4 regions of the Synechococcus sp. CCY9201 genome follow, and region 1 is predicted to be linked to each of the others. Evidence: predicted binding sites of a transcription regulator. Region 1 holds the regulator's gene; each other region holds the start of a gene.
What was found. The regulator NtcA, encoded in region 1, controls nitrogen genes in cyanobacteria. The targets are predictions, from matches to a motif close to GTANCNNNNGNTAC.
Positions count from the first base shown of each region.

Region 2: a site for NtcA is predicted at 1,988-2,001, ahead of VB716_RS02585 (ammonium transporter). Genes of this name have one in related genera too.
Region 3: a site for NtcA is predicted at 1,885-1,898, ahead of urtA (urea ABC transporter substrate-binding protein). Genes of this name have one in related genera too.
Region 4: a site for NtcA is predicted at 1,693-1,706, ahead of VB716_RS11330 (MSMEG_0569 family flavin-dependent oxidoreductase). Genes of this name have one in related genera too.

Region 1 covers NZ_JAYGIC010000100.1:431-3,727, reverse strand. The annotation lists gene dcd (dCTP deaminase) at 1-590, opposite strand, end outside; gene VB716_RS10090 (cob(I)yrinic acid a,c-diamide adenosyltransferase) at 590-1,231, opposite strand; gene ntcA (global nitrogen regulator NtcA) at 1,560-2,294, shown strand; gene VB716_RS10080 (sulfotransferase) at 2,315-3,145, opposite strand.
Region 2 covers NZ_JAYGIC010000028.1:39,558-42,854, reverse strand. The annotation lists gene VB716_RS02590 (hypothetical protein) at 1-172, shown strand, start outside; gene VB716_RS02585 (ammonium transporter) at 429-1,886, opposite strand; gene VB716_RS02580 (P-II family nitrogen regulator) at 2,183-2,524, shown strand; gene VB716_RS02575 (glutathione S-transferase family protein) at 2,697-3,297, shown strand, end outside.
Region 3 covers NZ_JAYGIC010000121.1:109-3,405, forward strand. The annotation lists gene VB716_RS11990 (urease accessory protein UreE) at 1-577, shown strand, start outside; gene VB716_RS11995 (urease accessory protein UreF) at 594-1,232, shown strand; gene ureG (urease accessory protein UreG) at 1,229-1,837, shown strand; gene urtA (urea ABC transporter substrate-binding protein) at 1,999-3,288, shown strand.
Region 4 covers NZ_JAYGIC010000116.1:19,924-23,220, reverse strand. The annotation lists gene VB716_RS11345 (MSMEG_0568 family radical SAM protein) at 1-55, opposite strand, end outside; gene VB716_RS11340 (Nit6803 family nitrilase) at 48-1,058, opposite strand; gene VB716_RS11335 (MSMEG_0572/Sll0783 family nitrogen starvation response protein) at 1,091-1,573, opposite strand; gene VB716_RS11330 (MSMEG_0569 family flavin-dependent oxidoreductase) at 1,799-3,058, shown strand.

The DNA.
Region 1 (3,297 bases):
ACCCTGGCCAGGGTGACCCGCTCGGGCTGATCCTGATACTTTCCGGCACGATCCTGGTAGGTGGTGTCGCAGGGATCGCCTTCGAAGAACAGCAGTTGACAGATACCTTCGTTGGCATAGATGCGGCAATCTGCGCCGGAAGAATTGCTGAATTCAAGCGTGAGATGGCCCTCCCACCCCGCTTCAGCGGGTGTGGTGTTGACGATGATGCCAAGCCGGGCGTAAGTGCTCTTTCCCAGGCAAATTACCGTGATGTTGGGCGGCACCCTCAGCTTCTCCATCGCAACGCCAAGGCCATAGGAATGGGCCGGCAGAATGAAAAAGGCGCCATCGATGTCCTCATGCAGGGGGGCCGGCTCCAGATTGGCTGGATTGAACCGCTTCGGGTTCATTACCGTGCCGGGGACATGGCGAAAGATCAGAAACTCCTGCGACGACAGACGCAGGTCGTAGCCATAGGAGGAACAACCAAAGCTGAGCACCGGTGCGCTGGAGGTCTCGGGTTCGAGATGCCTCACCAGATGGTCTTCAAAGGGATGGATCATGCCGGCATCGGCCCGCTCCTTGATCCAGCGGTCGTTCTTGAGCATCAGCCGCGGCGCAGTTGGGTGACCTGATCGGCCATGGCCATCAGAGCGGCGGGCATCGCCGGGCCCGTCAGGATGACATCCAGCTGAGCCGGCCGCTGTTCCAGCACCTCGGTGACATCCAGAAGAGACAGATAACCCAGCTCGATCGCCAGCCCCAGTTCATCAAGCACCATCAGATCCACGGCGCCCGCCAGCAGCTGCTGGCGGCTGAAATCCCACACCTCCCGGACAGCCGCCAGGGCAAGGTCCTGCTCGGCTTCAGCCTGCAGGGGCGCCGCAAGGCAGGCGGGCACCGCCGGCCGCAGCCACTGCAGGCGGCCGCAAAGCCAGAGACTGCGGCCCAGCCCCTGATCCACGCCACCTTTGAGAAACTGACTCACCAGGACGCGACTGCCCAGACCCGCCGTGCGCAGGGCCTGGCTGAACACGGCGCCGAAGCTGCCGCGGAAAGGGGCTGTGTGCACCTGAAGCAGCCCTTCGGCCTGAGGCACGGGCCGAAGGGGCACTACAGCGCGAGTCGCTGGGCGGACAGGGTCAGTTCGCTGCTCAGGCCGGGCCTCCAGCCGCTGACCCCGGACAGAGATGTCACCCCGCTGGGAGGGGCGATGGCTGCCCTGGGGGCTGGCAAGACTGGCGGTCATGGACATCCCGGAGGGCGATGGGGCCGGGCGAGCGGATCATTCCGGCCGACCTGGACAGGGACCGAAGCGATGGGATCGGACGCTGCGCTGGAACCTGAATGTAGCGGCATCTGCGCCCTGGACAAGCCACACACACCATCCCTGGTGGGAACAGACGGTTTCGCGGAAACGGCGGCACAGGCTGCGACAGGCGTCAACAGCCGCACAGGCCCAGAGCGCCAGGGGCTGGCGAGCGGGAGCGGAAGCGGAGGCCCTGACAGCAACCGTGTTGGTTGCTACAAGAAAGAGCAGGGTCGCTCCGTAGCTTCCCAGTTCCTGCCCCGCCGTCATGGTCGGCGCTACTCGCGGCTTCAGCCGTTACGCCCCCCCTCCCCCCAGCGGCTCCGCTGGCACCGGGTCGGGTGTGTCCGGCGGAGCCGGAGCCACCCTTCTCGAAGTGATGCGCGGTCTCGGCGGCAGCAGCGTCGAGACCGTGGAGCGTGGCAAAACCATTTTCTTTCCCGGAGATCCGGCCGAACGGGTCTATCTGCTGCGTCGCGGCGCCGTGCGGTTATCGCGGGTCTACGAATCCGGTGAAGAAATCACCGTGGCACTGCTGCGGGAAAACAGTCTGTTCGGTGTGCTGTCGCTGCTCACCGGGCAGCGATCCGATCGCTTTTATCACGCCATCGCCTTCACCCGCGTGGAGATGGTGACCGCTCCCGCCACCTCGGTCCGCCAGGCCATTGAGCGCGATGCCAGCGTCGGGCTATTGCTGCTGCAGGGCTTGTCCTCCCGCATCCTGCAGACCGAAACCATGATCGAAACCCTCACCCACCGGGACATGTCCTCCCGGCTGGTGAGCTTTCTGCTTGTGCTCTGCCGCGATTTCGGTGTGCCCAGTCAGGAGGGGATCACGATCGACCTGCGCCTCTCCCACCAGGCGATCGCCGAGGCGATCGGCTCCACCCGGGTGACGATCACGAGGCTGCTGGGCGACCTGCGCAACGACGGGCTGGTGCAGGTGGATCGCAAGAAGATCACGGTCTTCGACCCGATCGCCCTGGCCAAACGCTTCAGCTGACCGCCTCCACTCCAACCAGGTCAGCTGAGCAGATTGCGGTAGCGATCCAGCCAGCCCTGAGGCACGGCACCGAAACGCTCTGCCAGACGCTCCACCATCGGTAGATAGTCGCGCGCCATCTCCCGCTGAAAGCCCAGGGGGGGTTCCCGGCCGCCGGCGGCCACGTTGACGGCCGGCGGCAGACGCAGTCGCTCGTTCAAAGGGGGCGCGGCCAGAAAGTCGAACAGGTCGTCGGCGAAGGCTGCAGGATCACTGCTGAGCTGTTCGAAAAAGCAGCAGTGCAACTGAGCGGGCTGGAACACCGCCTCGACGGTCTCGATGGTGCGGAGGTAGTTGGAACGGCTCACGGCCCCGGGCATGCGGGCCTGCTCCAGCAGAGCGGCAATGTCGGCCTCACCGTCGAACTGGCCCTTGCGGACCCGGTTGCGGATCGCCGACCAGACCCTCAGCACGGGATCGCGCATCACGAACACCAGCCTCAGCTCCGGTGCCAGACGCTGCATCCGCTCCCACACCGGCCGCTCCAGGGTGGCGTAGGCGGGGGTGATCTCGCCGACCCGCTTGCCCTGGCGACGTCCCTGACCAAACAGGCGGCAATACCAGGCATCACTGCGCGGCAGGAACCAGTAGCGGCCGAACCAGCGGGGATCGCGGGCGAAACGCTTCAGGTCCCAGAACCTGGCGCGTCGCCGCTCATCGGCGTCGAACACGCCGAAGCGGATCTGGGGCTTGTCAAAGTAGTGGAGCTCCTTGACCGGCGTGAGCCACAGATCCGGATGCTGGCTGAGAACCCTGTGCAGCCAGGTGGTGCCGGAACGCTGGGCCCCGATCACCATGAAGTCCGGAACCATCGCGGTGCAAGCCGGGCGGGCCAGACATTAAACGACCCAGAAGCACCGACCGGACCACAGACATCGGAACAGCCCAAGGATCAGACCCGGCGGGACGCCTCCCCAGACTGTCCGCACCGTGCCGGACGACGGGGTCTGTGCTGCAGGATGCA
Region 2 (3,297 bases), on a different contig from region 1:
GGATGACAATCGGCGAGTCCGGTCCAGCGGCCAACAACGGCAAGGGCGGCAGGGGAAGCAGCGAGGCAAAACAACCGAAAAAGCCGGACGACATGAAGCCGAACTGAAGAGTCAGAATCAAGAACTGTATGCCGCTTTTCAGCAGCTTCTGCTAGAAGACGATGATGGTTGATGGTTGATGGCTAACTAAATAGGAAAGACCATATCGCTGATGCTTTGTTGCGCATGTCATCAAAAATGCGAGAAGAAGGCCCCCAACAAAAGAGAATCAAGAAACATGTGTCTTATCTCCTGATTCAAAGAAACTCCTAACCTTTAAGGGCCTCCCCTGTCGACAAAAAAATCACCGATCCGGAGAGCAAGCCCAGGAGCGGTGATTGAATCAACAAAATTCTGAAACCCTAATGAGGATTATCGGAATTTAAAGTTCACTTTGCAGAAGATGCAAAGTCGGGATAAGCTTCCATGCCATGCTCGCTAATGTCGAGACCTTCGATTTCTTCAGACTCTGACACCCGAATGCCTCCAAACATGGCACCAATGATCGACCAAACGATCAAAGAGGTGATCACAGCGAAAATGCCATAGGCAAGGACGCCGACGATCTGATAGCCGAATTGGGTGAAGCCATGGCCGTAGAACAGGCCTTTCTCCTGATTGAACAGCCCAACTGCAAGGGTTCCCCAGATTCCACAGGTGCCGTGCACGGAGAAGGCACCAACCGGATCATCAATCTTCAGGCTGTCGATGAAGGCAACCGAGAAGACCACGAGGCCGCCACCGATGAAACCCATGACCCAGGCACCAGCCATCGAAATGCCGTCACATCCCGCAGTGACACTGACCAGACCGGCAAGGATGCCATTGATGGTCATGGTGAGGTCGGGCTTTCCACCTCGAATCTGGGAGATGACAGTTCCGGAGATCGCACCACCAGCAGCACCCAAGGTGGTGGTCACGGCGATGTAAGGAACAGCCTGATCCATGGCGAGTTGGGATCCAGGGTTGAATCCATACCAACCGATCCAGAGGATCAGGCAACCGAGAGTCGCAATGGCCATGCTGTGACCAGGCAAAGCCATCGGCTTGCCGCCCACGAATTTACCGATCCTGGGACCAAGCAGGATTGCACCGACCAGGCCAGCCCAGGCTCCGAAGGAGTGAACGATCGAGGATCCAGCAAAATCAATGAAACCACCGGCTTCGCCACCGAGACTGGAAAGCCATCCACCATTCCATTGCCAAGCGCCGGCAATGGGATAGAGAAATCCAACCAAAATCAGCGAGAAAACAACAAACTCGCCAAACTTGATCCTTTCAGCAACAAGTCCGGAAACGATTGTGGCCGCCGTAGCAGCAAATGCAACCTGGAAGAAGAAGTCAACAGAAGGAACAAGGCTGCCTTCGGTGACCATTTCAGCAGTTACTTCGGGATCAAAGAAAAGCCCGTTGAAGTACAGCCAACCATCAACCAGCGCATCGCCGTACATCAGCGAAAAGCCAATCAACCAATAGGCGCTTGCCGCAAGAGCAAACACAATCAGGTTCTTCAGCAGAATGTTGACAGCATTTTTTTGCCGGCACATTCCCGCCTCCACCATGGCGAAACCGGCGTTCATGAAAACGACGAGGATCGCGCAGACAAAGATGAACATGTTGTTGGCCAGGAACGCTGGCGTGAGCTCAGGGAGCTCAGCCGCGTGGGCCGACAGGTTGAAAACGCCCAAACCAAGCAAGGCCAGTGGCACGCAGGCCAGCCAGGTGAGGGAGCGTTGGGATGAGAGACCCCGAATGCTGCGAACAATCAGCGACGGAGCCTCAATGAGACTGGCCTCCTGCAGACGCCTCGAGGCGGTGCGTCTGGGGGCGCGCGGAGCAACTGTCATGGAGCGTGATGACTCAAAAAAAAGCAGAGGCTGCACGGGAGTGGAAGGCCATGAAGCCCTTCCCTGAGGTCCAAAAGTGCTCGTTAAGGCACCTTTGCTAAGTGTCCGTCGCTACCAAATCGCCAATCCGTGCCTCCAGGGGCCTGTCATTCCTCAATCCACACCGTCTGGCTGATTCCCATGCAAGCGGCAGCTGTGTCAGCGATTCGTCGCATCTGCCGTTGCATCTGGCAACATTTGCTACACACCTCCGGGCGGACCCTGACAAAGTGGAGATCCAGCCACTTGCCAAAGCCTTGAAACAGATTCAGGCCATCATCCGTCCCGAAAAGCTCGATCCCGTCAAGGACGCACTGGTGGAACTGGGCATCAATGGGATGACCGTGACCACCGTCCAAGGCTTCGGCAAACAGATGGGGCACACAGAGGTGTATCGCGGTGTGAAGGTGGAAGCACGTCTTCTCTCCAAGACTCTCCTGACCTTGGTGGTGACTGACGAAAGCTGTGACAAGGTCGTGGAGGCTCTGCTCAAGAACGCCCAGACCGGTGAGATTGGCGACGGCAAGATCATTATTACCAACGTCGAAAATGCTATTCGCATCCGGACCGGTGAATCCGGAGATGTCACTCTGATCTGAAGCTCACTGATCTGAAGCTCACTGATCTGAAGCTCACTGGTCTGATTGCTTACTGAAAATTCCTTTATTGATCAGTTCGCTCCTTAGTCCTTCTGGGCTGAGGGGTGTTTTTATTATGTGGCTGGTTTTGTGAGCGTCACGAGTAGAGGCTCGATACTCCATGATTGTTGTCATGCCTTCCGAACTTTCGCCAATCCCATTCGAGGCCTGCTTGCCACTTGACTGGCTCAGCCTCGAGACGCTTGCAGCTTCACTGGACGATCCTGTTGAAGGTCTGACCAATTCCCAGGCGACCTTGAGGCTGTTCGGACAACCCGAGACTTCCGTTCGGGTCACCCTGTACCGCGACCACCACGCCTGGTGTCCGTATTGTCAAAAGGTCTGGCTGTGGCTGGAGGAGCGGCGGGTTCCCTATCGCATCCGCAAGGTCACGATGTTCTGCTACGGCGAGAAGGAGTCCTGGTACCGCCAACGGGTTGCCTCGGGGATGTTGCCCGCTCTGGAGATCGATGGACATCTGGTTACCGAGAGCGATCGCATCCTGGAGGCTCTGGAAACAAGTTTTGCTCCACTCGGTCCAGGCATGAACGATCCCACTGTGCTGCCCCTGCGGCGCCTGGAACGCCAGATCTTTCGATCCTGGTGTCAGTGGCTCTGCACACCGAGCCGTTCCATCGACGACGACAGTCACCGCCGTGATGCGTTTCGCCGTGCTGCCCAGTGCATGGAAGCAGAGCTGCAGCACACTCCTGGCCCCTTCCTGCTGAGTGACT
Region 3 (3,297 bases), on a different contig from region 1:
GTCGCCAGAGCCTCAACCGCCGGTGCTGACCCGCCGCTTCTTCGGCGGCAACCCCGCGGCCTTGCGGCTGGCCCTCAGTGCTGAGGAGCGCCAGTGCCTGCGGGGCCGGCGCCACAGTGTCTGCGGCAGGCCCCTGCTGTTGCACCTCCCCCGCGGCGAGGCTCTGCAGCCCGGCGAGCTGCTGGCCCCCGCCTCGGGGGACGAGCTGCTGGTGCGGGTGGAGGCGGCGCCGGAACCGCTGTTGCAGGTGAGGGCTGCTGACCCCCTGGCGCTGCTGCAGGCGGCTTATCACCTCGGCAACCGCCATGTGGCACTGGAGATCCAGCCCGGCGAACTGCGGCTTCTGCAGGATCCGGTGCTGGCCCATCTTCTGGAGCACCGAGGTCTGTGGCTGCAGGCGATCGTGGCGCCGTTCCTGCCGGAGAGCGGGGCCTACGGCCACGCCGATGCACACAGCAACGCTGATGCACATAGCCACGCTGATGGACATGGCCATGCTCATGGGCACAGCCACGATCATGGCCACAGCCATGCCGCTGCTCACAGCCATGCCGCTGCTCACAGCCATGACGGCTGATCCCGCCGCCGCTGCCCTGGCCCGCCTGCGGCTGTACCAGTTGGTCAGCCCGGCCTTGCCGGTGGGCGCTTTCAGCTACTCGGAAGGCCTGGAGGTTCTGGTACAGCAGGGCAATCTGGCCGATGCCGCCGCCGTGCGGACCTGGCTGGAGGCCGAGCTGCGCTTCGGCACGGTGCGCCTGGAGGCGGCAGCTCTGTCCAGCCTGATGCAGATGGAGGACTCCGCTGCGCTGCTCCGGCTGGATGGCTGGCTGCTGGCGATGCGGGAAGCCCGCGAGATGCGGGCCCAGCAGCGCCAGATGGGTCAGTCGCTGCTGCAGCTGCTGCGGGCGCTTGAATTCGTGGTGCCCGCTGAGGATCTCGCCTGGCCCGCCGCCTTCGCCCAGGCCGGTCGGGTGCTGGAAATCGGAGCTGCGGAGCTCACGGAGGCCTATCTCTACGGCTGGGTCGCCAACCAGCTCAGTGCCGCGGTGCGGCTGGTGCCTTTGGGCTCCACCGATGCCCAGCGGCTGCAACTGGCCCTGGCACCCCTGATTGCCTCTGAGGCCGCCAGCCTGGCCGCAACGGACCCCCAGACTCTCTGGAGTGGCGGGGTGGGCGCTGCTCTGGCCCAGTTGCGCCATGCTGAGCTCTACTCGAGGCTGTTCCGGAGCTGATGAGCAAGCTGCGGGTTGGAGTGGCAGGCCCGGTGGGATCGGGCAAGACGGCGCTGGTGGAGGTGCTTTGCCGCCGCCTGCGCCAACGGCTGGAACTGGCGGTGGTGACCAACGACATCTATACCCAGGAGGATGCCCAGTTCCTCACCCAGGCGGGGGCCTTGCCGCCGGAACGGATCCGGGGTGTCGAAACGGGAGGTTGTCCCCACACCGCCATCCGGGAAGACTGTTCGATCAACCGGGCGGCGGTTCAGGAGCTGGAGCAGCGCTTTCCTGATCTCGATCTGGTGCTGGTGGAGAGCGGCGGCGACAATCTGGCCGCCAGTTTCAGCCCGGAACTGGTGGATCTGTGCATCTATGTGATCGATGTGGCCGCTGGAGACAAGATTCCGCGCAAGGGCGGACCCGGCATCACTCGCTCCGATCTGCTGGTGATCAACAAGATTGATCTGGCTCCCCATGTGGGGGCCAGTCTGGCGGTGATGGAGCGCGACACGTTGCGCATGCGTGGGGAGAGGCCCTGGTGTTTCACCAACCTCCACAGCGGTGAGGGCGTGGATCGGGTCGAAGGATTTCTGCTGCAGCAGTTGCCCGGCCTGGCTTGAGCTGCGTCCGGCTGTGGATGCGCGCTTGATGGGCGGTTGAACAAACAGTAGCGGCGGCTACAAAGTTTGGAATGCCCACCTACTTACCGTCCGACAACCGCTGCGAGGCGGACAACAAACAAGCGCATTTTTCCGGAGAGCTCTCTATGAAGCCATTCGCGATGCAGAAATCGTCCCTGCGTCTGATTGGTGGCGCCACCGCATTGGCCACTGCCTTCAGCTTGGCAGCCTGCGGCGGTGGCGGCGGCGGTGAGTCCGCCTCCGGCGACTTTGACGGCGAAGTGAAGGTCGGGATCCTCCATTCCCGTTCCGGCACCATGGCCATTTCCGAGAACACGGTGGCCGAAGCCGAGTTGATGGCGATCGACGAAATCAATAAGGAAGGCGGCGTCAAGATTGGGGATAAGAGGCTCAAGATCGTCCCGATCGAAGAAGATGGCGCCTCCGACTGGCCCACCTTTGCCGAGAAGGCGAAGAAATTGATCGATCAGGATCAGGTGGCCGTGGTGTTCGGAGGTTGGACCTCCGCCAGTCGCAAGGCGATGTTGCCGGTCTTTGAAGCCAAGGACCACTTCCTCTTCTACCCGATTCAGTACGAAGGGCAGGAGTGCTCCGCGAATATCTTCTACAGCGGCGCAGCTCCCAACCAGCAGGCCGAGCCTGCGGTGGAGTGGCTGCTGAAGAACAAAGGCAAGGATTTCTTCCTGGTGGGCTCGGATTACGTCTATCCGCGCACGGCCAACACCATCATGAAGGAGCAGCTCAAGACCCTGGGCGGCAATGTGGTGGGTGAAGACTATCTGCCCCTGGGCAACACCGAGGTGGCTCCGATCATTGCCAAGATCAAGCAGGCTCTGCCCAATGGCGGTGTGATCGTCAACACCCTGAACGGCGACAGCAACGTGGCCTTCTTCAAACAGATGAAGGCTGCAGGCATCACCCCCGCCAACGGCTACTCGATCATGAGCTTCTCGATCGCCGAGGAGGAGGTCGCAGCGATCGGTCCTGAGTATCTGGAGGGCACCTACGCCGCCTGGAACTTCTTCCAGAGCCTCGATACCCCTGGATCCAAGAAGTTCACCGAGGCCTTTAAGGCCAAGTACGGCGACAACCGGGTCACCAATGACCCGGCTGAATCCGCTTACATGATGGTCTACCTCTGGGCCAAGGCTGCCGAGAAGGCCGGCACGGTCGATAACAAGGAAGTCCGTAAGGCCTTGATCGGCGTCAGCTTTGATGCTCCTCAGGGAACGGTGACGGTGCAGCCCAACCACCACACCGAGAAGCGCGTGCTGATCGGTGAAGTCCAGAAAGACGGCATGTTCAAGATCCTCGAGGACAAGGGCTTCGTCAAGCCCGTGGCCTGGAACCAGTTCGTGCCGGAAACCAAGGGCTACACCTGCGACTGGACCCGCACCGACGTGGAGAACCCCGGCAAGTTCAAGATGTGATCGAGCTGG
Region 4 (3,297 bases), on a different contig from region 1:
TCACGAAACGCCCGAGGCTCTGGCTGGCCAGAGCCGGCTTGGAGGCATCAGCCATGGGTCTGGGCCTCAGCGGAAGCGACCTGCACCGTGGCGCCTGACGGAGCGTGGCTGTCCTGAGCTGCTCCTGGGATCAGCATCGGGTCCACCTGGGTGGCCGGCGCTGCGTTGATCCGCAGCCCCAGCAGATCGGGACGGCTGTAGTGCCCCACACTGTCCATCATGCGTTTGCGTTTGGTGATCAGGGTGGTGTCGAGCGTGGCGATCGCCAGCCCTTCACCCTCCGGCAGTGGGCCGGCCAGATAGCGGCCTTCCGGGCTGATCACCGCGGTGTGGCAGCCCCCCTGGAAGGCACGATGCAGGGAAGGATCGGGAGTGATCACGGCATGGTCGGCCGGATCCAGCCAGGCGGTGGACGACACCACGAAGCAACCAGCTTCCAGGGCGTGATGCCGCAGGGTCACGGCGGTCTGCTCGGAGAAGATCGGACCCACGAGCGATCCGGGAAACTGGGCGCAGTGAATTTCCTCCCCCTGGGTCATCAGGGCGAAGCGCGCCAGGGGGTTGTAGTGCTCCCAGCAGGCCAGGGCACCGATGCGGCCCAGGGCGGTCGGCACCACCTGCAACCCGGCGCCATCCCCCTGCCCCCAGACCATGCGTTCGTGGTAGGTGGGGGTGATCTTGCGGCGCTTCAGCACAATCGTGCCAGAGGCATCAATCAGCAGTTGGGTGTTGTAGAGGCTGCCGCCATCCCGTTCGTTCACCCCCAGCAGCACATGCAGGTTGTGCTGGCTGGCGGCTGAGCAGATCTGGCTGATCTCCGGTCCGGGAATCACCACGGCCTGCTCATAAAGGCGCAGATGGGAAGCACCCATCAGCACGGCCGGCTCCACGAAGGAGAAATAGGGGTAATAGGGAAGAAATGTCTCGGGAAAGACGATCAACTCAACCCCTGCCGCAGCCGCCTGCTCCATGGCCGCCAGCACCCGGGCCACGGACCCCTCAAGGTTGAACAGAACCGGACGAATCTGCGCCGCCGCAACGGTGATCGTGCTGACCATGGGAGACATCCGAAAGGTCCGAAACAGAGATCTCAGAGGGTCCAGGTGTCGAGGATGAAGGCCCCCTCCTTGCGGTGCATCAAGACAATGTCAAGCACATCAAGGGGGTTGATGGGGGTGATGCCTGGGATCAGCGCCCCTTCGCCGTGGCCGTACAGAGCCTGGAGGGCAAAGCGGCAGGCGTAGACTTTGCCACCCTGGCCCATGAACTTCTGGATCCGGGCATTGAAGTTGAGATGGCCATCAAAGGCCGCATCACCCAGCTTGGGGAATCCCCGTTGAACCCCCAGCGTGACTCCCGGGCCATACAGAAGAATCGAGGTTTCGAAGCCCTTGGTGATCAACCGGCTGGCCTGAAGAAGATTGACCAGACCGATCGAACCTTCGAAGGCGACGGTGTGAAAGGTCACAAGGGCTTTTTCCCCGGGCTCCGCTTGGACATCAGGAAAGACTTTCTCTTCGTAATCAACAAGAAAATCGCCCGGCTGGTTGGCGGGACGGGTGACTTCGGGCATGGGGTGAGGTTGTCTGGTGGCGGAATCCAGAGCGAACCCTGCCACGTGTTTCGTTTTGTTTTATGTGGCCGATGCGACCGAATCCCTGGAGGTCGCAACCCGGCTGAGCCCGTCCAGAGGTTGCAATGGCTACCGGCCCCTGGGTCGCCAGCAGGGAAACTGGGATCTCCTCTTGATTGGTCACCCTTGCAGCCCTCGGCTCCTCTGCCGCCCAGGCATCCCGTCGTGGTGGTCGGGGGCGGCCAGTCCGGCCTGTCGGCAGCAGCCTGCCTCCAGCGGCGTGGTATCCGGCCCCTGGTGCTGGAACAGCACCAGGTCGGCCACGCCTGGGAACGGCAGCGTTGGGATTCCTTCTGCCTGGTCACCCCGAACTGGCAGTGCCGGCTGCCGGACTTTCCCTACGACGGGAAGGATCCGGAAGGCTTCATGGTGCGTGACGACATCGTGGCCTACGTGCGCCGATTTGCCGCAGCCATTGCTGCAGATGTGCGTGAGGGAGTGAGTGTGCAGCGCCTCTGCTGGCGTGACGGCACCTACACGCTCACCACCAATGCCGGTGAGATCGAAGTGGAGCACGTGATTGTCGCCACCGGTGGCTACCACAAGCCAAAGCGCCATCCCCAGGCGGAGCGGCTGCCCAGCTCCGTCGTCCAGCTGGATGCCCGCGATTATCGCAATCCTGACCAACTGCCGGCCGGACCCGTGCTGGTGGTCGGCAGCGGCCAGTCTGGCTGTCAGATCGCTGAGGATCTGTTTCTTGCCGGCCGCCGAGTGCATCTGAGTGTGGGCTCAGCACCGCGCTCACCGCGCCGCTATCGCGGCAAGGACGTGGTCGACTGGCTGGATCGCATGGGCTATTACGCCATGCCCATTGATCAGCACCCCGAGCCCAGGCTGGTGCGCCACAAGACCAATCACTACCTCACTGGCCGAGACGGGGGACGGGACATTGACCTGCGACGTCATGCCCGAAATGGCATGGTGCTGCATGGTCGACTGCTCGGTTTCGCTGACGGACAGATCGACTTTTCCAGCGATCTGGCTGCGAATCTGGATCAGGCTGATGCGGTGTATTGCCGTATCCGTGACAGCATCGATGCCTACATTCAACGGGAAGGGATTGAGGCTCCTGAGGAAGCGCCCTACCAGCCCTGCTGGCACCCGCCAGCAGCAGGCGCAGACAGCGTGGCTCTCCACCAGGAGCCCCTCGCTGCGGTGATCTGGTGCACGGGATATGCGGCCGATTTTCGCTGGATCGATCTGCCGGTCTTCAATGGCGCTGGCTATCCGGCCCATGATCGCGGAGTGACTCACAGTCCGGGGTTGTATTTCATCGGCCTTCCCTGGCTGCAGACCTGGGGTTCGGCCCGCTTCAGCGGCGTTGCGGACGACGCCGAGCATCTCGCGGAGACCATCCGTCTGCGCATGCAGCTCACGGATGCCCGCCACGAGCGTCAGGAGTGCACGGCTCTGCTGGGGTCATAGTCCTGCAGTCAATCCTGGAACCCTTGCATGGGCTCCAGTGGGGCTCCGGGAGCGCTGAAGGCGTGGACGCCATGCTCCACAGGTCCATTTGCATGGATGCTCTGGATTTGGTGGCAAGCTCCGCGCTCCTTGGTGCCGTTGCTCGCCTAGGAGTTTGTTGCCAATCGAGCAGCGAGCCCCTGGCCACTCTTGCCAAGGCCGTTGCCCTGCATCCCGTCGCTCCTGCCAGCGTCTACTGC